Regions from separate parts of the Micromonospora sp. NPDC005252 genome, predicted to be linked through region 1. Evidence: riboswitches for the same ligand, from Rfam matches in the RefSeq annotation. Region 1 holds a riboswitch; the other holds the start of a gene.

Region 1 (11,597 bases):
TTCTTCTCCGGCTTGTCCGCGACGACGGCCTCGGTGGTGAGGAAGAGCGCCGCGATGGAAGCGGCGTTCTGCAGCGCCGAGCGCGTCACCTTGGCCGGGTCGATGATGCCCGCGGCCAGCAGGTCGACGTACTCGCCGTTGGCGGCGTTGAGGCCGTGACCCGCTTCGAGGTTACGGACCTTCTCCACCACGACGCCGCCCTCGAGGCCGGCGTTGACGGCGATCTGCCGCAGCGGGGCGTCCAGCGCGACCTTGACGATGTTGGCACCGGTCGCCTCGTCGCCGACCAGGTCCAGCTTGTCGAAGGCGGTCTTGCCGGCCTGCACCAGCGCGACGCCACCACCCGGGACGATGCCCTCCTCGACGGCGGCCTTCGCGTTGCGAACGGCGTCCTCGATGCGGTGCTTGCGCTCCTTGAGCTCGACCTCGGTGGCCGCGCCGACCTTGATCACCGCAACGCCACCGGCCAGCTTGGCCAGCCGCTCCTGCAGCTTCTCGCGGTCGTAGTCGGAGTCGCTCTTGTCGATCTCGGCCCGGATCTGGTTGACCCGACCCTGGATCTGGTCGGCGTCGCCGGCACCGTCGACGATGGTGGTCTCGTCCTTGGTCACCACGACCTTGCGGGCGCGGCCCAGCATGTCGAGGCCGACGGCGTCCAGCTTGAGGCCGACTTCCTCGCTGATGACCTGGCCACCGGTGAGGATGGCGATGTCGGCGAGCATGGCCTTGCGGCGGTCACCGAAGCCCGGCGCCTTGACGGCGACGGACTTGAAGGTGCCCCGGACCTTGTTGACGACCAGGGTGGCCAGGGCCTCGCCCTCGATGTCCTCGGCGATGATCAGCAGCGACTTGCCCGACTGCATGACCTTCTCCAGGATCGGAAGCAGGTCCTTGACCGACGAGATCTTGCTGTTGACGATCAGGAGGTAGGGGTCGTCGAAGACGGCCTCCATGCGCTCCGGGTCGGTCATGAAGTAGGCCGAGATGTAGCCCTTGTCGAAGCGCATACCCTCGGTGAGCTCCAGCTCCAGCCCGAAGGTGTTGCTCTCCTCGACGGTGATGACGCCTTCCTTGCCGACCTTGTCCATCGCCTCGGCGATGATCTCGCCGACGGTGCTGTCGCCAGCGGAGATGGAGGCGGTGGAGGCGATCTGCTCCTTGGTCTCGACGTCCTTGGCGAGCTTGGACAGCTCCTCCGAGACGCTCGCGACCGCAGCCTCGATGCCCCGCTTCAGGGCCATCGGGTTGGCGCCGGCGGCCACGTTGCGCAGGCCCTCGCGAACCAGGGCCTGGGCCAGGACGGTCGCCGTCGTCGTGCCGTCACCGGCGACGTCGTCGGTCTTCTTGGCGACTTCCTTGACCAGCTCGGCGCCGATCTTCTCGTACGGATCCTCGAGCTCGATCTCCTTGGCGATGCTCACACCATCGTTGGTGATGGTGGGGGCACCCCACTTCTTCTCGAGCACGACGTTGCGGCCCTTCGGGCCGAGGGTCACCTTTACGGCGTCAGCGAGCTGGTTCATGCCCCGCTCGAGGCCGCGGCGCGCCTCTTCGTCGAACGCGATCATCTTTGCCATACGGCGTTGTCCTCCTGGACACTCACGGCCACCCGAGTGTGTGTCCCGGATGGGCCGCCTGGTTTACGCACCTTGGGACGCCGCCACCAGGCGACGACGACGTCCTCCGGCCGGGCCGGATAGCCCGCGACGACCGGCCATGTGCCGCCCCGGCGTCTCCACGCCTGGGCGACCTGGCCCCACCGTCCCGACCGTTGGCACTCACGGTACGCGAGTGCCAATGACTTGTTTAGCACTCTCACCTGCCGAGTGCAAGCACGATGACGCCGCTCAGCCGAGTTCGGCCGCCAGTCCGGCGCTGTTCACCGGCCCCTCATGGGCCCGCTGCTCGGTGTACGTGACCAGCAGACCGATCAACTGGACGAGGTGGGCCGGCAGCGCCAGCAGCGCCGCGACACCGATCACCGCCACCACCCCGACCGCGGCGCCCGGGGACGCGAACGGGTCCGTGCCCAACGCGCCGGTGCCCACCGACTCCAGGAAGCCCGGAACCACGGTGCCGACGATCACAGCCCCGCCCACCACGGCCACCCGGCCGAGCAGCAGCCCGAGCCGGGCGTGGAACATCCCGAACGACCGGCCGATCGGGTTCTGCCGCTCGAACAGGTAGACCGGGCCGGCCAGGCTCAACGCGAACGCCAGATAGATGCCCGGCAGGACGCAGAAGCAGAAGCCGATACCGATGAGCACGCTGACCAGCAACGTCCAGCCCCACAGGCCGAGCGCCCGGCGCAGGCCGTACCGCAGCGCCGCATCCAGGCTGGCGGGCCGGCCGGTCGCCTGCTGGGTGATCACCCAACTGCCGGCGGCCCACCCCACCGCCTGCACCAGACCGATCAGCAGGCTGCCGCCGACCAGCACGGCGACGAGGGTTGCCAGGGTGGCGGCGAAGTTGTCCGGCAGTCCGGCCGCCGGATCCATCTCGGCCTGCGCCTCCCAGCCGGGCGACGGGTCCACACCCAGCGAGATGACCGAGAGCACCGCCGCCGGCAAGACCTGCGTGAGCAGCATGATCGGCACCAACTGCCGCCAGCTTCGGCGCAGCGCGCCCCCGCACCGCTCGAACCAGGCCCCAATGCCGGCACCGGGCGGAGTGACCAGGGCGTCGTTCGGATCGAACCCGTGACCTGGCGGGTACCAGCTGACCGGCGCCCCCGGATACCACGGCTGCCCACCGTAGGGACCAGACCCCGGCGGGTAGCCGCCGGTGGGCGGAAAGACCCAGCCCTGCGGCGGCGCACCGGCCGGACCCCAACCGCCCCGCGCGGGATCCCAACCGGGCGGCGGCCCAGCCGGTGGACCCCAACCGCCCTGCGCGGTGGGATCCGGCGTACCCGCCGGACCGGCCTGCCCCCAACCCTGGGGGATCGGGCCGGGTGGCGGCCCGTATCCAGGCGGCATCGCAGGGCCGGGGCCGTATCCGGGTGGCATCGCAGGGCCGGGGCCGTATCCGGGCGGCATCGCAGGGCCGGGGCCGTATCCGGGCGGCATCGCAGGGCCGGGGCCGTATCCGGGCGGCATCGCAGGGCCGGGGTCGTGTCCGGGTGGCGGCCCGGGGTCTGCGCCGGAGGCCGGTGGCGTGCCCGGGGCCGCGCCGGAGATGGGTGAGGTGGGGTCGGACGGGCCCGGCTCACCCGGCCCGGAGGGCGTGGTGGGTGGGGGCGGCTGGTCGGTCATGAACCCTCCTCAGCATCGGCTGGAACGGCTCACGATCTTCCCGGGTGGGCGTCCGCACCGCAGCCCCGACCCGCCAGCCGATCGGGGGTGATCCGCGAGCGAAAAGGTCGGGAATTCGCTCAGGCGATGACGCGTACGTGTTCCGCCTGCGGGCCCTTCTGGCCCTGGGCGATCTCGAACTCCACCCGCTGGCCGTCGTCGAGCGCCTTGTAGCCGTCCATCTCGATCGCGGAGAAGTGGACGAACACGTCCTGACCGCCGTCGACGGCGATGAAGCCGTAGCCCTTTTCGGCGTTGAACCACTTCACGGAACCCTGTGCCACGGTGCACTTCCCTCACTCTTGCGCAGCGTTGCCTGCCCGGGCGCGCGGCACGGCCGGACGCCCTCGGACCACCGCCTCAGCGATCGACGACGGCCGCTGAAAGGGTGACCGAAATCGCACGCTACACGAGGAGTGACGGCCGCGCACGACCCCAAATCGGGCGTATTCCCGGGCGACCCGACCGGGTCCGGGGGCCGAACCGGAACGGGCCACGGACGACCGGTCCCGGCTCACCGCCCGGCGGCCCGGCAGCGGGGCGGGGCACGCCCCGAGGCAGCTCCCGCCCCTGTGGTAGGCATGCAGACATGACCACCGATATCGGCTCAGCCGCCGTTCGGCAGGCCGAGATCCACCGGGTCCAGCCGGAGGACGCCGCCCGGATGCGGGCACTGCGCCTGGAGATGCTCGCCGACGCGCCCTTGGCCTTCCTGGAGACCCTGGCGGACGCGGCGGCCCGACCGCACCGCGAGTTCGCCGCGCGGGTGGCGTACACGTCGTCCGGCCCCCACAACGCGCAGTTCGTCGCGGACCCGGGCGGCCGTCTCGTCGGGCACGCCGGCGGCACGGTCGCGCCGAACGAGCCGGGGCTGACCGTCATCTACGCCGTGTACGTCACGCCGGCCTGGCGGGGCAGCGGGCTGCTCGGCGAGCTGATCGACGGGGTGGCCGCCTGGTCGCGGGCCTGCGGCCGACCGGAGCTGCTGCTGGAGGTGGTGGTCGGCAACGACCGCGCCTACCGGGCCTACCAGCGGCTGGGCTTCATCGACACCGGCGTGCGAGTCCCCCACCCCACGATCCCCGCCCTGAACGAACTACAGATGCGCCGAACAGCCTAGAAACAAGAGAACCCATCCCAAGGCAGAACCCCGGTGATGTCTAAAAGCCGGACGCGTCAGCGACAACCGCGTCCACGTCAGGGTTTCCGGGGCAGCCCGCCCTGCGCAGGGATCAAGCCTGACCGCCCGGAGCGGGGCGGGCTGCCCCGGAAACCCCCAACCGCAACCAAAGATCAAACGTGACGCCGAGACTGCACGATCCGGAACCGGTTGGCCACGTACGCCCCGTCCGTCAGCGCCGAGTTGGCCGCCGCGTTCGCCCCACTGCCGTGGAAGTCGGAGAACGCCGCCGACTGGTTGACGAAGACCCCGCCGGTGAGGTTGCAGGACAGGTGCACCCCGACCTCGACCGCCACCGCCTCGGTGGCGTCCAGCACCGCCTCGTCGGTGGAGTAGACCGCCGCCGTGAGCGCGCCCTTCTCCCCGACCGTCCGGCGCAGCAGTTCCAGGCTGTGGGCTGTGGAGTCGGTGGCGATGGCGAACGAGATCGGCCCGAACCACTCCCGGCCGTACGTCTCGGCGTCGTCCGCGCCCAGCTTCACGATGGTCGGGGTACGCACCACCGCGTTGGCGTACGCCGGGTGGGCCACGGCCCGTGACTCCAGGACCGGCTCACCCACCTTGGTGACCTCGGCCAGCCGGTCCAGCACCCCGTCGTTGACGATGGCGCCGGTCAGCTCGACGCCCCGGGCCGGGTCGGCGGTCAGCTTGCCGACCGCCGCGGCGATCCCGCCGGCCACCTCGTCGAAGCTCTTGTGGCCCTGGTCGGTCTCGATGCCACCGGCGGGGATGAGGATGTTCTGCGAGGTGGTGCACATCTGCCCGCTGTAGAGGGTCAGCGTGAAGCCGAGGTTGCGGCACATGCCGGCGAAGTCGTCGGTGGAGTCGATGACCACCGTGTTCAGGCCGGCCTTCTCGGTGTAGACCGACGCCTGCCGGGCGTGCGTCTCCAGCCAGTCGCCGTACTCGGTGGAGCCGGTGAAGTCGACGATCTTGACGGACCGGTGCAGGGCCAGGTCGCTGGCGAGCTTCTCACCGGGCGCCTCGGCCGCCAGCATGATCAGGTTCGGGTCGAAGCCGGCCTCGGCGAGCACCTCCCGGGCGTACTTCACCGTGACGGCCAGCGGCAGCACCGCGCGCGGGTGCGGCTTCACGATCACCGGGTTGCCGGTGACCAGCGAGGCGAACAGCCCGGGGTACGAGTTCCAGGTCGGGAAGGTGTTGCAGCCGATCACCAGCGCCACCCCACGCGGCACCACGTGGAACGTCTTGGTCATCCGCAGCGGGTCGCCCTTGCCGGCGGCCTTCTCCCAGCCGGCCGTGCCGGGGTGACGGGTCATCTCGGCGTACGCGTACGCCAGCGCCTCCAGCGCCCGGTCCAGCGCGTGCGCGCCGCCGGCCTGGAAGGCCATCACGAACGCCTGCCCGCTGGTGAACTGCACCGCGTTGGCCAGCTCGAAGATGTGCTTGTGCAGCCGGTCCAGGATCTCCAGGCAGACGCCCACGCGGGCCTGCGGGCCGGCGTCGCGCCAGGCCGGGAGCGCAGCGGAGGCGGCGGCGATCAGCTCGTCGGTGCCGGCGTGCGGGTAACGCACCGCCAGCTCGACCCCGAACGGGCTCGTCTCGGTGGCGATCCGCTCGCCGGCGCCCGGCTGGTCGAGCGGAAAATCGCCGCCGAGGTACGCCTCGAAGGCGGCCTTGCCGTCGGCGGCGGCGGTTTCGCCGTACACGCGGGGGCTGGGGGACTCGGGATAGGCGGACCAGTAGCCCCGCTCCGTGATCGCGGTCAGCGCTCGGTTGAGGGTGTCGGCGTGCCTGTCGTACAGGGGATGCGGGGTCTCCGTCATGCCAGCCATCATGCAACAGCCAGGTCCGCGAGCAGTAGGGGCGGATGCCAGACAGAGGTTCATGCCTGAGCCAGGTCCGCGAGCAGTAGCGCCGATACCCGTCAGAGGGTGAGCTGCCAGTTGTTCCAGGCGTCCACCGGGCGGAAGCCGAGCTGCTCGTTGATGGCCACCATGTAGCTGTTGCTGGCCGCGTTCCAGGTGTCGATGACGCGTACCGCCGGCTCGTGGGTGAGCAGGTGGTGCAGGTTCTCCGCCTTGGCGATCAGGCCCAGGCGGTGCCCACGGTGGGCCGGGTCGACGATGGTGATCTGCTGGAAGGCGTGCCAGTCGGCGGAGGCGCCCACGTCGAGCAGGGTCCAGGCGACCAACCGACCGGACGCTTCGTGCCGCATCCCGAGGTGGTAGCGCCGCCGGCCCCGGGCGTCCAACGCGCGCTCGTTGCCCCGGATGCGCTCGGCGTCCACCTGCTCCGGTTCCCACTGCACGTCACCCATCGGCGCGTCCATCAACAGCCGGCTGTCCAGGTAGGCGATGTCCGCCACGTACTCCTGCGGCGTGGTGCCCTGCCAGCAGACCGACCGGTAGCCCTCCGCCCGCGGCTTGGCCTCGGCGAGCGCCGCCCGCAGGGCGACCCGGTCGATGTCGGCGATCTCCAGCCGGCGTCGCACCTCGGCCAGGGCGGACTGCGCGCCGGTCGAGGCGGCGAACGCGTCGCCCGCCCCGGAACGGGCCGCACCGCCGGGCAGCGCGCGGACGGTCATCGCGACCACCCGCTTGCGGCCGTGCTGGCGCAGCAGACGCACCCCGTACTCGTGCAGTGCCCGGCCGACGCCGCGCCGCCGCAGCTCGGGATGCACCGTCAGCTCGGCGGTGGCGTTGTCGGTGTTGTCGAGCTGCGGCAGGTCGAGCTGGAGGTACCCGGCCGGCACACCGTCCAGCCGGGCCAGTGCCCAGAGCGATCGGGTGCCGGGTGCCGGCGTGTGGAACAGCGCGTCGAAGCGACGCCGGCAGAAGGGCGGGAAGTCCGGAAGGTCGACCTCGTTGGCCGCCATCCCGACCCGGTACGCCTCGTCGACCGCGGCCCGGTCGGCGCCGTCGAACGACGTGATGGTGATGCTCATGCCGGGGAGCCTGACAGGCGGAAAAGCGATGGGGCCAGCGAATTATTCGCTGGCCCCATCGGACGTGGTCGGGAGGGACACTCGCACAACGCCTCCGGCGTTGGGTCGCAAGAACTTCAAAAGTCTCCGGCGAAATGCCCTCCCGCACGGAGCATCTTGCGCCGTCCGGTTCCTGCCGTCAAGTCCAGACCGGCGGGTTTTCCATACTCACAGCTAAAACCCAGTTACTGGCCGGTGGGCCCGGCGCGGCCCCAGAGTCAGCCGAGGAGGCCGGCGTCGCGGGCGGCGCGAAGGCTGGGCTTGATGTGGTGGGTCGGGCCGACCTGACTGGCCACCGCGTCGATGGTCTTCAGGCCCTCGCCGGTGTTGAACACGACCGTCTCGGCCGTCGGGTCGAGCCGCCCGGACTCGACCAGCTTGCGCAGCACCGCGGCGGTCACCCCGCCCGCCGTCTCGGCGAAGACGCCTGTGGTGCGTGCGAGCTGGCGGATGCCGGCGCGGATCTCGTCGTCGTCGGCGTACTCCATCCAACCGCCGGTGCGGCGGACCGCCTCCAAGGCGTAGAGGCCGGCGGCCGGGTCGCCGATGTTGAGCGACTTGGCGATGCCGGTGGGCTTGACCGGGGTGATCGTGTCCGTGTCGGCGTGCAGCGCGGCGGCGATCGGGTTGCAGCCGGCCGACTGGGCCCCGAAGACCTTCCAGCCGCCGGCCGGCGCCTCGACCAGGCCGATCTCGACCAGCTCGGAGAACGCCTTGTCAATCTTGGTGAGCAGCTCACCGCTGGCCATCGGGATGACCACCTGGGCCGGGATACGCCAGCCGAGCTGCTCGGCCACCTCGTAGCCGAGGGTCTTGGAGCCCTCCGCGTAGTACGGCCGGACGTTCACGTTGACGAACGCCGTGTCCTCGAATTCGTCGGTCTCCACAAGCTCACCGCAGAGCCGGTTGACGTCGTCGTACGAGCCGTCGATGGCGACCAGTTCGCCGCCGTACACGGCGGTGGTGATGACCTTGCCCTGCTCCAGGTCGCTGGGGATGAAGACCACCGAGGGCACACCGGCGCGGGCGGCGTGCGCGGCGACCGAGTTGGCCAGGTTGCCGGTCGACGCGCAGGCGAACCGGGTGAAGCCGAGTGCCTTCGCGGCGGTCAGCGCCACCGAGACGACCCGGTCCTTGAACGAGTGGGTCGGGTTGGCGCTGTCGTCCTTGACCCACAGCGGTGCGGTGATGCCCAGCTCGGCGGCAAGGTGCGGGGCCGCCACCAGCGGGGTCAGCCCCGGGTCGAGGGTGACCCGGGTGGCCGGGTCCTGGCCGGCGGGCAGCAGCGCGGCGTACCGCCAGATGTTCTTCGGGCCCGCCTCGATCTGCTCCCGGGTGACCGTGGCCAGGGCCGCGAGGTCGTAGTCCACTTCCAGGGGGCCGAAACACTCGTAGCAGGCGTGCTGGGCGGCGAGCGGGTAGCGGGCCGAACAGGCGCGACAGACCAGGGCGCGGGCGGGGCTGGCGGAGGTGTCGATGCCGGAGGCGGCGAGCGTCGACGTCATGTCGAGAGTCCTCTCATCTTTCCCCGCATCGCACGGTGCGGCGGGGACGGAATTGGCACCTGCCCCGCGGGTCGCTCAGCGGTGAGCGCGCGGGGTGGTTGCCGGGGCGTCGTCGGGCCGTATCCCTCAGCCCCTCTGGATGAGGTATGCAGTTGTGCCGTCGAGTCTAGGCAACGTTGCCTGTCGCCTCCACCGGGTATCCCAGGGAGTGGGTCAGCGAGCGGCCACCGCCACCGGGTCGACCACCGCGGCCGGGTCGGTGACCGCGGTGGGTCGCGGCAGGGACGACGACCGGGTCCGTGCCCTGGTGGCGAGGTTCGCGGCGACCAGGGCGGCGATGGTGATCGCGGCGCCGACCAGCTCGATCGCCTCCGGCCGGTAGCCGCGGACGATCTGCACGACGAAGGTGGTCACCGGGACCAGGTTCATGAACAGGGCGGCGTTGGCGGCGCCCAGCCGCTGCACGCCGGTGTTCCACGCCAGCACCGCGACGACGGCGGCGACGATCACGGCGTACGCCAACTGTGGGGTGACCGCCACGAGGTCGGCGGCGGCCGGCGCGTGCTGCCACCCGACGGCGTCGGCGCCGATGCTCGCGGCCAGCATGGCGGCCGTGCCGGCGAGCGCGGTCAGCGTGGTGAAGCGCAGCGGCGACCAGGCGCCGAACCGGCTGGCGCCGTGGGTGTAGATGCCCCAGCCGAGCACCGCGCCGATCATCATGAGCCCGCCGAGACCGAACTGGCCGAACCCGACAAGGCTCCCGCGGGTGATCACCAGGCCGACTCCGAGGAGCGCCACCAGGGAGAGTGCCAGCAGGAGCGGCTTCGGTCGTACGCCGTCCCGGGCCCACCGGACCAGCTGGGTGATGACCGGCGTGGTGGCCACGAAGAGGGAGATCTGCTGCGGGGCGGCGTGTTCGAGCGCCAGGTTGGTGAGCAGGTTGAAGCCGGCGAAGCCGACGACGCCGAGCACCACCACCTCGACTCCCCGACCGCCGAGCCTCAGCGCTGCGGGGCCCTCGCGGAACAGCAGGATGGCGACCAGGATGACTGTGGCGAACAGGTAGCGGGCGGTGGTCAGGTTGAGCGGATCGACCCGGCTCAGCGCGCTGGCCAGGATCGGGAACATCGCGCCCCAGGCGAGCACGGCGAGCAGCGGATAGGCGGCGGCGCGGGATCGCATCGGCAGCTCCCTTGTTCGAGTATTTTCGAACCAACGACACCGACCATAGGGTGTTGTTCGAGAGTTGTCGAACAAGGGTTACACTGGTCACATGGAGCCGCACGAACCCGACCTGACCGCCGTACCGGTCACCGCCGTGCTGGCCGCACTCGCCGACGACGTGCGGCTACAGATCGTGCGGGCGCTCGCCGAGGGTGGCGAGGCCGCCTGCGGCAGCTTCGACTTCGGCGTCTCCAAGGCGACCCGCAGTCACCACCTCAAGGTGCTGCGCGAGGCCGGCCTGACCCGGACCCGTGCCGCCGGCACGAGCCGCCTGGTTCGGCTCCGCCGCGACGAGTTGGACCAGCGGTACCCGGGCCTCCTGGACGCGGTCCTCACCCCGCGCCCTCCGGCCTGACGCCGCCGCCTTCGCCCGATCCGACCGACCTCGAACGACCCTCGACCGACCTCGACCGACCTCGAACGGGCGCGCGTCGCCGGAGCCGCCTCGTCGAGGCTCCGGCGACGCGCGGTACGGGTGCGGTCAGGCGGAAACCGGGGCGGGGTCGGTCACCGAGGCCGGTGGAGCGTCGGCGCGACGCCGGGCGAACAGCGCGTCGAGCGCCCAGGGGCCCGAGCCGAGCGCCGCGACCAGAAGGAACGACCAGCAGAAAAGCGCCGACAGCTCACCGCCGTTGCGCAGCGGAAGCAGGTCTTCGGGCTGATGGACCACGAAATAGGCGTACGCCATCGAGCCGGAGGCGAGAAGCGCGGCGGGCCGGGTGAAGAGCCCGGCCAGCACCAGCGCGCCGCAGATCAGTTGGATCAGCGCGGCCCACCAGCCCGGCCAGGAGCCGAACGGTATCGCCGAGCCGGTCATCGGGTTGCCGCCGAACAACCCGAAGATCGAGGACAGGCCGTGCAGCATGAACAGCAGGCCGGTCACGATGCGGAACAGGGACAGGGTCGGCCCGCCGAGCCGAGAGACGTTCATGGAGACCTCCATCGAAGGGGACAGATCTCTTCAATGGTGGGACATGAATGTATTGAAGTTAATAAATTCCTTGCTAGTGGGAAGATCCCCGCTCGGAACATATCGCCCGTGTGGGAGCGCTCCCGCCCAGAACGTACCGCCAGCCGAGGTGGCCGTACAGCCTGTCGAGCTGCCCGCAGCGCCTGTCGAGCTGCCCCACGTGTGGGGCGTAGAGCCCACCGCGCCCTGAGCGCGGCGATGCCGGCGGGCCGCTCTGGTCATCCGGCGTGCCGAACAACGCCATCACGCCCAGACGAAGTGCCCCGTCGGCTGACGCACGAACGATGATCCACTCCGTATCGCCGACATGGGGCTTTCCACGTCGCTGGATACCGCCACGTCGGCGGAGTGGGGGTGGATCACCGGGCCGCCGTGGAGCGCTAGGCCGGCAGGTCGACACGAGAGCCCGCCGGGCGAGCTGCGGGGCCGGGCGGCGGTGGGACGCCCGCGTGGGCGAGGATCGGCGGATGATCTCCCT
Region 2 (11,597 bases), on a different contig from region 1:
TCCGCACCGCCGATCCGGCCTGACCCGGCCGGGGGCGCGTCCCCCGCGCTCGGACGCCCGGCGACTTGCCCGTTCCTGTGGAACCGGCAACCGGGGTGCGATCAGATGGAACAACCCGGCGTTCGTCGTCGGCCGGGGATCGAGGGGGTACGCCGTGCAGGTGCTCGTCCTGATCGTGGTGGTGGGCGTCACCGTCCTGGTCGGCACCACCCTCGGCGGCCGGTACCGGGTGGCGCCGCCGGTGCTGCTCATCGGGTTCGGGGTGCTGCTCGGGCTGGTGCCGCCGCTGTCCGAGGTGACCCTGGAGCCGGACCTGGTGCTGCTGATCTTCCTGCCCGCGATCCTCTACCGGGAGAGCCTCACCATCAGCCTGCGCGAGATCCGGGCCAACCTGCCGGTGATCGGGCTGCTCGCCGTGGTGCTCGTGGTGCTCACCATGGTCACGGTGTCCCTGACCGCGCAGGCGTTCGGCGTGCACCCGGCAGCCGCCTGGGTGCTCGGCGCGGTCCTCGCGCCGACCGACGCCGCCGCGGTCACCGGCCTGGCCAAGCGCCTGCCCCGGAAGCTGCTCACCACCCTGCACGCGGAGAGTCTGATCAACGACGGCACCGCCCTGGTGATCTTCGGGGTGACCGTGGGTCTGCTCACCCAGAGCGAGAAGCCGGGGGTGCTGGGCATCGGCGAGGAGTTCGTCGGGGCGGGCGTCGGCGGGGTGGTCGCCGGTCTGCTGGTGGGCGCCGCCGTGGTGCTGATCCGCAAGCGGCTCGACGACCCGCTGCGCGAGGGGGCGCTGAGCGTGCTGACACCGTTCGGCGCGTTCCTGCTCGCCGACTCGGTGCACGCCAGCGGTGTGCTGGCCGTCGTGGTCGCCGGCCTGGTGCTGGCGTACGCCGGTCCGCGGGTGATCCGCGCCCGGTCCCGGGTGCTGGCGTACGCGTTCTGGGACCTGTCCACGTTCCTCATCAACGGCGGGCTGTTCGTGCTGCTCGGCACGCAGATCCCCCGGGCGGTGAAGGACATCTCCAGCACCTCGCCGGGCCGGGCCCTGGCGATCGTGCTGGTGGTCACCCCGGTCGTCGTCGCCACCCGGCTGCTGTTCCTCTACCTGACGGCGGAGTCGGCGAAGCTGCGCCGCCGGATGCTGGACGAGGACCAGTCGGCGTCCAACTGGCGGGTGGGGATCGTGGCCGGCTGGTCCGGTTTCCGGGGCGCAGTGTCGCTCGCCGCCGCGCTGGCCGTCCCGACGATGACGGCCGCCGGTACACCGGTGGTCGAACGCGACCTGATCATCTTCGTCACCGCGCTGGTCATCGTCGTGATCATGCTCGTGCAGGGCACCACCCTGCCGCTGGTGGTGCGCTGGGCGGGGCTGACCGGCGACCCCGAACGCGTCGACGAGGCCCGGCAGGCCCGCCTGCGCGCCACCCAGGCCGGCCTGGACGCGCTGCCGCAGGTCGCCGCCGAGGTCGGCGTCGAGGGGGAGGCGGTACGTCGGCTACAGGCCGAGTACCAGCGGCACCTGGCGGACGTCAACGACAGCGGTGGGCGTACCGCCGAGGAACGCCGGCTGGACCGCCGACTGCGCCTCGGCGTCCTGGCCCACAAGCGGCGGGAGCTGACCCGGCTGCGCGACAACCGGGAGATCGACGACCTGGTGCTCCAGGAGCTTCAGGCCGCCCTGGACAACGAGGAGATCCGGCTGCTGGGGCGGGGACCCAACGAGTGAACACCCGCCGGTGCGGCCCGGTCCGGGCCTGACGGATTGGTGACACCGCCCGCCACGCGTGCGGGACATTCGGCCACGTCGTCGGCGGGTACGGTAAGAACCGGTTCGGCGTCCGTCGATGTGTTCGGTCCGCGAGGGGGTGCCCATGACCACCGGAGGGAGCGAGGCCGACCTGCGGGCGGTCACCGAGCGGGAGTTCCTCGACGAGCTGGTGGCGGTCACCCGCGAACGCGTCGCCACCGAGTTCCTCTACCTGATGGCGCAGGACGACGCCGTCATCGGCGTCCAGTGGGAGCAGCCCGGCGTGGACCACCTCCGCCGCTACCGGGTGCGTGACGCCTGCCCGCACTGCGTCGTCCTCGCGGGGGTGTTGGCGCTGGCGCCGATGCTGCCGCTGGACGTGCTGCGCGCCGGGCGCACCCGAGGGCAGTACGAGACGGTGCTTCGCACCGGCCGGCTGCCCCACCTGGCGTTCGCCCGTCCGGCCGGTCCGCCCGGCGCGAGCTGGCTGGGGGACTGCCACGCGGTCGACGGTGACCCGCACTCCGCCGCCGACTGCCCGAGGCACGCCGTGGCCTCGCCCACCGGCGACCCGCTGGAGCTGCGCCTCGGGTCGCTGCCCCGGGCCGTCCGGGAGCTGTACCCGCACGACGGCGCCGCGACCGCCGACCTGGCGCAGCGGTTGCGGATCGCCCAGGACTGGCGGGCCGACGCGCAGGCGGTGGCGAGCGGCATCCGCGAGGCGGCGGCGACCTGGGCGTTCCTGCGCACCTCCTGCGTGCTGGGCGTGCCGGTGCCCGGCGTCAACGGTCTCGTGCTCACCCTGCCACCGGGCCCGGCCCCGGACGACCGGCCCCTGTCCGAGCTGCACGCCGCGACGGTGCGCGCCGTGCCCACCGGTGGCCCGCTGCCCTACCAGGAGCGGGCCTGCCTGCTGCCGGAGCCGGCGTCGGGAACGCACCGCATGCCGACGTACGCCGGCGCAATGGACCTGACCGCCGCGGCGCCGGTGCGTACGCTGCGGCTGCCGTCGCCCCGCCGGCCGCTGAGCACCACCGGCCGGGGCGTGCTGCTGCTCTACGAGGCCCGGCACGCCATGGGCCGGCACGTCGCGAGCGCGCCGGTGCGCGACGCCGCGTACTGGGATTCCGAAGCGGCGTTGAACGTCTTCGAGTTCACTCTGCTGGAGCGGGTCGCCGGGCGGCACTACCAGGAGGCGGTGGCCGCCTACCTTCAGGCGCTGCGCCGGGAGGGCGACCTGCTCACCCGCCCGCACAAGGTGCTCGACCGGCGCCGGCGCAAGGCGCTCTCGCTGGTGTTCGGCGGGCTGGACGACGAGGAGCTGCACCTGTGGGCGTCGGTCGCGTACCGCAACGCCATCCTGGAGCTGCTCGGCGACCTGAAGGCGTTTGCGGTGCACCTGCGCCTCCAGGCCGGCTGAGCGGTCGTCTCAGAGCACCTGGGCGAGGAAGCGGCGGAGCCGGGGATGCTCGGCGCCCTCGAAGATCCTCTCCGGCGGGCCGGCCTCCAGCACCACACCCCGGTCCATGAAGGCGACGGTGTCGGCGACGTGCCGGGCGAAGCCCATCTCGTGGGTGACCACCACCATCGTCATTCCGGCGGCGGACAGGTCGGCCATCACCCCGAGCACCCCCTTGACCAGTTCCGGGTCGAGCGCCGAGGTGGCCTCGTCGAAGAGCATCACCTCGGGCCGCAGCGCCAGCGCCCGGGCGATCGCCACCCGCTGCTGCTGACCACCGGAGAGCTGCGCCGGCCGGGCATCGGCCTTGCCGGCGAGCCCCACCAGCTCCAACTGGGCGCGGGCGACGGCCACCGCCTCGTCCTCGCCGAGCTTGCGCAGCCGGCGCAGCGCCAGGGTGACGTTGCGCAGCACGCTCATGTGCGGGAAGAGGTTGAACTGCTGGAAGACCATGCCCACCCGCTGGCGCAGCGCGTCCGGATCGTCGCGCAGGACGCTGCGCCCGTCCAGCAGCACGTCGCCGCGGTCGGGCTCGATGAGCCGGTTGAGGGTACGCAGCAGAGTGGACTTGCCCGACCCGGACGGCCCGATCACGCAGGCGGTCCCACCGCGCTGCACGGTCAGGTCGACGCCGCGCAGCACGCGGTTCGGCCCGAAGGCCAGGTGGACGTCGCGCGCCTGGAGGCTGACCGAGGTGGTGGTCGCGGTGGTGGTCATCGCCGGTCTCCTTCCGGGGCCCCGGTCAGCGCCGGGTCGTCCTCGTCCTCGTCGTCGGCGGGTGCGGTGGCTGGCCGGCCGTGGCGCAACCGCCGGTCGATCGCGTTCACGACGTGCGTCAGCGGGACGGTCAACGCCAGGTAGAAGAGTCCGGCGAGCAGCAACGCGGACTCGTTGCCGGTGGTGGCCGCATAGTCCTGCCCGATGCGGAACAGCTCCCGCTGGCTGGCCACCAGGCCGAGGAAGTAGACCAGGCTGGAGTCCTTGATCAGCGCGATGAGCTGGTTGACCCAGGCGGGCAGCACCCGCCGGATGCCCTGCGGGATGATCACCAGCCGCATCGCGTCGGCCCAGGAGAAGCCGAGTGCTCGCGCGCCCTCCAACTGGGCCGCCTCCACCGACTGGATGCCGGAGCGGAAGATCTCCCCCATGTACGCCGCCGCGATCAGCGACAGCGCGAGGATGCCCAGCGGGTACGGGTCCGGTCCCCAGACCTGCATGCCGAGTGGTGCCAGCCCGACGCCGATCAGCAGGATCGTCGCCGCGGCCGGCAGCCCTCGGAAGACGTCGGTGTAGACGCGGGCCGGCCAGCGCAGCCACCGGCTGCGGGAGATGCCGGCCACGGCCAGCAGCAGGCCGAACACCGTGCCGAGCAGGGCGGCGGAGACCGCCAGGATCAGCGTGTTGGGCAGCCCGACGGTCAGCATCTCGGGCAACGCCTCGCGCATCGCGTCGGCGTCGAAGAAGGTCTCCCACAGGGTGCTCAACGGATCCATCGGTCGCCTCTCCTACCGCCCCGCTCGCTCGTCACCGGTTCAGGACGCGGCCGACGCCGACGCCGACGGCGCGGCGGACGCCGACGGCGCCGCCACGGTGCCGCTGCCCGGGGTGAAGTCCGCCGGGATCGGGCGGCCCGGGTAGTACTGGGCCTGCAACCGGCTCCAGGTGCCGTCGGCGATCACCTCGTCGAGGCCCTTGTTCAGCGCCTCGCGCAGCTTGTCGCTGCCCTTGGCCACGGCGTACGCGGTCGGCGCCGGGCTGAGCTGCTTGGCCGCCACGGTGATCTTGCCGTTGCTGTCGGCGGCCGACTTCTCGCCGATCTCCGCCGGGGCGATCCACGCGTCGGCGGTGCCCGCCTTGAGCTGGTTGAGCGCGCCGTTGTAGTCCGGCACCCGCACCGGGTCGAGCTGCTTGCCGGTGGCGTAGTCGTCCTGGACGGTGCCCTGCACCACCACGACCCGCTTGCCGGCGAGCTGGTCGAACCCGGTGATCGGCGAGCCGGCCGGCACGTCCAGCCCGAAGTAGCCGAAGTCGTAGCCGTTGCCGAAGTCGACTGTCTTCTTCCGCGCCTCGGTGATCGTGATCGAGGAGCTGCCGACGTCGAACTTGTGGTTGTTGACCTGGGAGAGCAGCGCGGAGAAGTCGGTGCCGACGAACTCGACCTTCAGGCCGAGCTTGCCGGCGACCGCGGTCAGCAGGTCGTTGTCGAAGCCGGTGAACTTACCGTCCTTGAGGTACACGTTCGGTGGGGCGTCGGTCAGCGTGCCGGCCCGCAGCACGCCGGCCTGCGCCAGGCCGTACGGGTTGCCGGCGGTGTCGTTCGAGGCGTCGTCGGTGCCGCAGGCGGTCAGCGCGCCGGCAACCACAAGGGCCGCCCCAACGGCAACGGCACGGCTCAAGCCAGAAGAAAATCGCACGGGTGTCTCCAAAAGGGTGTGTCGACCCGGTCGATCATGAAGTTGTTGCCCCGACACGCCGGTCGGGCGGGCAACAACATCATGATCGACGCGAGGGGTGGGGTGGGCGTGGTGCGCCCGGGGGAGGGAGGGGAGGGGAGGGGTTAGCGCGTGGGGCGGTGGTTACACGCCGCGCTGCACATTCGCATCAGGTCCACGTGGCGACGCCGGGTCAGGGGCGGCGTGAGCCGACCGGCCGGTGGCGTGGGGCTGAGGTTGCGCATACGGTCTCCCGGGTCTGTTGCTGACCTGGGTGCCAGGCCACGCTTGCGCCGGCGTCCTGCCGGTGCCTGGTCTTCACCCGGGGCACCCCACCGCGGAGGAGGGTTGCCGGCCAGCGAGCCGGGGCTTCGCGCTGGCACTCATGACCTGCGCCGAGGCTAGCAGCTCCCACCGGTGGATCGTCCAGCCGTTATGACCACGCTCACCGCCGGCGCCGGTTCGACCGGCAGGTCAACCGGCGTGCACGTGCGGCCGGCGGCGCGGGTCGGGCTCTTGGCGACGCAGGATCTCCCGGGTGACCGAGGCGATGGCGCCCTGCCCGAACGCCAGGTAGCGCAGGAGGTTGCGACCCGGGCCACCCTCGCTCCATTCGAAGTAGATGTGTGGGCGTCGCCTGCTCCGGTCGCGGATCTCCAACAGCAGGGCGGCGAGCGCGGTGGGCACCGAGGAGCCGGTCAGGCTGAGCACCGGGTAGCTGTCGTGCGCCACGCTGCCGCGCACCGGCAGCTCGGTCTCGAAGTCCGACGGGTCGGTGACGTGGACCTCGACGAAGATGACGTCGCTGTCGTCGGGGAAGTCGTTGTCCGCCATGGTCTGTGCCAGCTTGGCGCGGTATTCGGCCGGGTCGCGGCGGTCCGGCTCGTGCGCGATGAGGCGGATCCGACGGGTGGCACGCTCGTCGATCATCCGGGCGGCGACCGGATCCAGCTCGACGTGGTCGACTCGCACCTCGTAGGCCCGTACGAGCCGGGACAGCACCGACACCAGGATCATCCCGCCGATGAAACAGGCGGCGATCTTGACGCCGTCGGGGCGTTCCACGACGTTCGCCAGGGTGGTGTAGACGAAGATCAGCGCGATGGCCCCGAAGGCGTACATCCGCCCCCGCTGCCGCCGTCGTCGCGCCGCGAGGGTCACGGCCGTCGCCGCCGAGGTGATCAACACCAGGACCCCGGTGGCGTACGCGCCGCCCTGCGCGTCCACGCTGGCGGAGAAGATCACCGTGATCAGGAATGCCACCGAGGTGAAGACCAGCACCAGCGGCCGGACCGCCCGCGCCCAGGTAGGGGCCATGCCGTAGCGCGGCAGATACCGGGGTACGAGATTGAGCAGCCCGGCCATCGCCGACGCGCCCGCGAACCACAGGATCCCGATCGTGGACAGGTCGTAGACGGTGCCGAAAACGCCGCCGAGGTGCTGGTGCGCCAGGTAGGCCAGCGCCCGGCCGTTCGCCGGCCCGCCCGGTTTGAACGCCTCCGGCGGGATCAGCACGGTGGTGGTCACACTGCTGGTGATCAGGAAGACGCTCATCGTCGCGGCGGCGGTGGTGAGCAGCCGCCGCGCCCCCCGGATCCGGCCCAGCGGCCGGTCCTCCGAGTCCTCGCGATCCCCCCGGATGTGCGGCATCACGGCCACCCCGGTCTCGAAACCGGACAGGCCCAACGCCAGCTTCGGGAACACCAGCAGGGACAGCCCGACCACCAGCAGGGGATCGCCGTGTCCGGTGCTCAGCGCGGTGGTCCAGTCCCCGACCGCGCTCGGGTGGGTCACCACCCGCCACAGCGCGTCGGCGATCACCACCGCGTTCAGCGCCAGGTAGACCGCGACCAGGACGACGGCGATCCCGATGGCCTCGCCGAATCCCTTGAGGAACACCGCGCCCAGCAATGCCACCAGCAGCAGCGTGATGGCCACCTCGTGTCCCTTGAGCCCGCTCGGCCAGAACGGGTTCTCGTCGAGGTGGGCGGTCGCGTCCGCCGCCGAGAGGGTGATGGTGATGATGAAGTCGGTGGCCGCGAAACCGAGCAGCACCAGCACCAACAGCTTGCCCGGCCAGTAGCTCAGCAGGCGTACGAGCATCGCGATCGAGCCCTCACCGTGCGGGCTCTCCACCGCCACCCGCCGGTACACCGGCAGCGCGCCCAGCAGCGTCACCAGCACCAGCACCAGCGTCGCCACCGGCGACAGCGCCCCGGCCGCGAGCGCCGCGATGCCCGGCTGGTAGCCCAGCGTCGAGAAGTAGTCGACACCGGTCAGGCACATCACCTTCCACCACGGGTGGTGCCGATCCTCAGGCGGGCGGCCGCCCGGGCCGGAATGCCGCGCGGCCCGCTCCGTACCGCCGTCGAGCAGCCAACCGCGCAGCCGCCCGGCGCGCCTGTTGCCCTGCACCGGCGCTTCCCCCGTCCTCCGCCCATGGTCACCGCGAGTATCCGCCCGGCCACACGCGCCCGTCCCCAGGTACGCCGAACCCGCCCGTACCGGGTGGGGACGGCCGGCGAGTCGGAGGGTTTCGGGCCGGGGGCAGGGGGGATGCAGCGCCTCCGGCGCGCCTCGCACCGAATCGTCCGGTCGGGCCGGGAGGCCGCCGGATCGGATGCCACCGGGGAAGGAGCGGGTCATGGTCGGCGGCCGTCGCTTCCGCCCGGGTGGTGGCTTCGGCCGTCAGCTCGACGAGCACGAGACCCGCGTCGGCGTGCCGCCGCCGGAGCCGCCCCCGCCCGCCGGTGGCATGGTGGACAGTGCCGTCTACATCCGGGGACACCGGATCGCGTCGCCGGCCGGCCTCGCCGAGACGTACTCCTGCCTACAGGAGCAGGACGACGCGATGGCCTGGATCGGGTTGTACCGGCCCGACATCGACCAGATCTCCTCGCTGGCGCGCGAGTTCCGCCTGCACGACCTGGCGGTGGAGGACGCGATCAACGCCCACCAGCGACCCAAGCTGGAGCGGTACGGGCACACGCTGTTCGTGGTGTTGCGTGCCGCCCGCTACGACGACCTGCGGGAGGAGGTCGAGTTCTCCGAACTGCACCTGTTCATCGGGCCCGGTTTCGTGGTGACGGTCCGCCACGGGGAGGTCCCCGACCTGGCGGCGGTCCGGCGCCGGATGGAGGCCGACGCGCCGATGCTCGCCCAGGGGCCCGAGGCGGTCCTGTACGCGATCCTCGACCAGGTCGTCGACGGGTACGCGCCGGTGGTCGCCGGGTTGGAGAACGACATCGACGAGATCGAGACCCAGGTCTTCGGGGGTGACCCGAACGCCAGCCGGCGCATCTACGGGCTCAGCCGGGAGGTCATCGAGTTCCAGCGGGCCGCCCGGCCGCTGCTCACCATGCTCGACGCGTTGGCCACCGGCGCCGGCAGCTACGGCACGGACGAGGAGCTGCGCCGCTACCTGCGTGACGTGACCGACCACCTCACCCAGGTTGTCGAGCGGGTGGACGGGTTCCGGCACCTGCTGCAGAACATCCTCACCGTCAACGCCACACTCGTCTCGCAGCAGCAGAACGAGGAGATGCGCAGCCTGACCGCGGCCAGCTACGCGCAGAACGAGGAGTTGAAGAAGGTCTCCTCGTGGGCCGCGATCCTGTTCGCCCCCACGCTCATCGGCACCGTGTACGGCATGAACTTCGTCCACATGCCGGAGCTGAACTGGCGCTTCGGCTACCTGTTCGCGCTGCTGCTGATGCTGCTGGTCTGCGGAACCCTCTATCTGGTCTTCAAGCGCCGCGGCTGGCTCTAGCAGCGGGGCGCGAGGCTCACTCGATGCCGCGCAGGATGTGCCGCTCGTCCTCGCTGTCGTCGTCACCGGCGCCGATGCGACCGAGCAGCACGGCGGCGGCCCAGATGGTCAGGGGCGTGGCCGCCCCGGTCATCCCGCCACCGGTCCGGTCGTGGCTGGTCTGGCTCCGCTCCGTGCGCGGTGGCCTGCGCTGAGCCTGCATGGGCCCTGCCTCTCCTCGTCGAAGCCGCCGCGGGCGGCCCGCTCGCGCGGGTCACCACCGGTACGGCATCCACGTCGAACCATCCCACGCCCGGCCGCATCCGCACCCCCTGTTTTCGGTTTCCCGACTGTCGCCCGCCAAACCGGACATTTCGCCTCGATGGTGCACCCACCGGTCGAGTGGGTAGCGAGGTACAGGTGAGCGGATCTCTCGACACCGGGTCGCCACCGGACGTGGCGCCCTGCCTCGCTACCTCGTCGCGGCGACGCTCGCCTGCGGCGCGGACGCCGGCGCGACCGTGGGAGTGGTGTTGCTGGCCACCGTGTCGCAGGTCGGGGCGACCCGGCCGGCGCTGCTCGGCGTACGCGCCGGACGCCGTGCGGACGCAGGTGTTCGTGTCGACGGCGGCCCTGAAGGTGGCCGCCGGCTCGCTCGGGACCGGGCTGGCCGGTGCGCTCGCCCCGCTGGGTCCGCGTCTGCTGCTGGTGGCCGGGGCATCCATCGCGCTCGCCGCAGCGGTGGCGGCGAGCGTGTCCGCGCGGCGGCGCGTCGACCGCCAGGACGGCTGGGACGTTGACAAACCCTAGGCCAGCGGATGGGTGATGCCGCGGGCGTGGTCGGTGAGGGCCGCGCCGACCACTGTCGCCGCCAGCGGCAGCACCTCCAGGCAGCGGCGCACCGCGGCGGCCATCAGCGTGTTCGGCACCCGCATGGACAGCGTGCAGTGCGGCACCCAGCGCCCCGGCTGGTAGTGCTCGACCAGGGTGATGCCGGCGGCGGCGAGCCGGCCGTGCACCAAGCGGTGGTGCGCCAACAGTTCCGGGGTGGGCGCCGGGCCGAGCCAGAGCACCCGTCCGACGAACTGCCCCGCGTACTGGAAGTCCAGTCGTAGTGGGGCCGCCACGACCGTTCCGCGCAGCGCCTCGGCGACCTGTTCGGGGTCGAAGCGGGGCGCGACCGCGAGCGACACGTGCGGGCGGTGGCGCTGCTCCAGCAGCGAGCGCATGCTCTGCACGCCCTCGGCCTCCAACGCGTCCCACAGCACCCGGATCCGCCGGGTGGCATCCGGGTCCAGATACAGCTCCAGCGCCGCGACCACGTGATCACCGTAGCGGCCGAGATCTGGCTGTCGGTGTCGGGCGGTACGGTGATCGGAAACCGACCAGGAGGCGTGCCCCGTGGACGTGAGTGACCTGTTGACCGAGACGTACGACCGGCTGCCCGACCTCGTCCGCGCGGCGGTCGACGGCCTCACCCCGGAGCAGCTGCGTCGGGCGCCCGGCGAGGGCGCCAACCCGGTCGGGTGGCTGGTCTGGCACCTCACCCGTGTCCAGGACCACCACGTCGCCGACCTGCTCGACGCCGAGCAGATCTGGGTCAGCGGGGACTGGGCGGGGCGGTTCGGGCTCACCGCCGACCCGCACAACACCGGCTACGGCCACACGCCCGCGCAGGTGGCGGAGGTGCGCCCGGAGAGCGCGCAGGCGCTGATCGACTACTACGAGGCGGTTTCGGCGCGTACCGGATCGTTCCTGGCGGGGCTGCGCCCGGCGGACCTGGACCGCGTGGTGGACGAGTCGTGGGACCCGCCGGTCACTCTCGGCGTGCGGCTGGTCAGCATCGCCGACGACGACCTGCAACACGCCGGGCAGGCCGCCTACGTCCGCGGCCTCGTCGAGGCCGTCTGACCCGCGTCCCCCGGTTCACCCGGTTCGGGTGACTCCCGCTCACCCCGCGCCGGGTGATTCTGCGGGGATGCGGGAGGTGACCTGATGGGTACGACGGCGGCGCGGTTCCTGCAGGACCTGGACGCCGGCCGGCGCCCCGACCTGTCCGAGACCACCGCCGGGACGCTGCGGCTGGACATGCGCGGCGACGGCTGTACCGATCACTGGTACCTGACCGTCGCTGACCAGCACGTCCAGGTGACTCGGTCGGCCGACGACGCCGACCTGCTGGTCCGCGCCGATCGGGCGGTCTTCGACGAG

Evidence for each region. A riboswitch is a leader RNA that binds a small molecule or an ion and turns the genes downstream of it on or off. The one in region 1 is predicted to bind S-adenosylmethionine.
Region 2: another riboswitch for S-adenosylmethionine. It lies ahead of ACFYPH_RS14055 (ABC transporter substrate-binding protein); the one in region 1 lies ahead of thrC (threonine synthase).

Annotation. Positions count from the first base shown of each region.
Region 1 covers NZ_JBIAKN010000001.1:265,849-277,445, reverse strand. The annotation lists gene groL (chaperonin GroEL) at 1-1,577, opposite strand, end outside; gene ACFYPH_RS01285 (hypothetical protein) at 1,848-2,588, opposite strand; gene ACFYPH_RS01280 (cold-shock protein) at 3,374-3,577, opposite strand; gene ACFYPH_RS01275 (GNAT family N-acetyltransferase) at 3,883-4,413, shown strand; gene paaN (phenylacetic acid degradation protein PaaN) at 4,587-6,260, opposite strand; gene ACFYPH_RS01265 (GNAT family N-acetyltransferase) at 6,362-7,381, opposite strand; gene thrC (threonine synthase) at 7,639-8,925, opposite strand; SAM riboswitch class I at 8,936-9,071, opposite strand; gene ACFYPH_RS01255 (DMT family transporter) at 9,139-10,107, opposite strand; gene ACFYPH_RS01250 (metalloregulator ArsR/SmtB family transcription factor) at 10,199-10,504, shown strand; gene ACFYPH_RS01245 (DoxX family protein) at 10,631-11,080, opposite strand; gene ACFYPH_RS01240 (DUF4232 domain-containing protein) at 11,587-11,597, shown strand, end outside.
Region 2 covers NZ_JBIAKN010000004.1:223,437-235,033, forward strand. The annotation lists gene ACFYPH_RS14030 (hypothetical protein) at 1-23, shown strand, start outside; gene ACFYPH_RS14035 (Na+/H+ antiporter) at 155-1,726, shown strand; gene ACFYPH_RS14040 (hypothetical protein) at 1,872-3,167, shown strand; gene ACFYPH_RS14045 (amino acid ABC transporter ATP-binding protein) at 3,177-3,923, opposite strand; gene ACFYPH_RS14050 (amino acid ABC transporter permease) at 3,920-4,699, opposite strand; gene ACFYPH_RS14055 (ABC transporter substrate-binding protein) at 4,739-5,569, opposite strand; SAM riboswitch class IV at 5,918-6,029, opposite strand; gene ACFYPH_RS14060 (amino acid transporter) at 6,113-8,053, opposite strand; gene corA (magnesium/cobalt transporter CorA) at 8,283-9,407, shown strand; gene ACFYPH_RS14070 (hypothetical protein) at 9,424-9,609, opposite strand; gene ACFYPH_RS14075 (hypothetical protein) at 9,987-10,196, shown strand; gene ACFYPH_RS14080 (2'-5' RNA ligase family protein) at 10,193-10,708, opposite strand; gene ACFYPH_RS14085 (DinB family protein) at 10,788-11,297, shown strand; gene ACFYPH_RS14090 (SCP2 sterol-binding domain-containing protein) at 11,382-11,597, shown strand, end outside.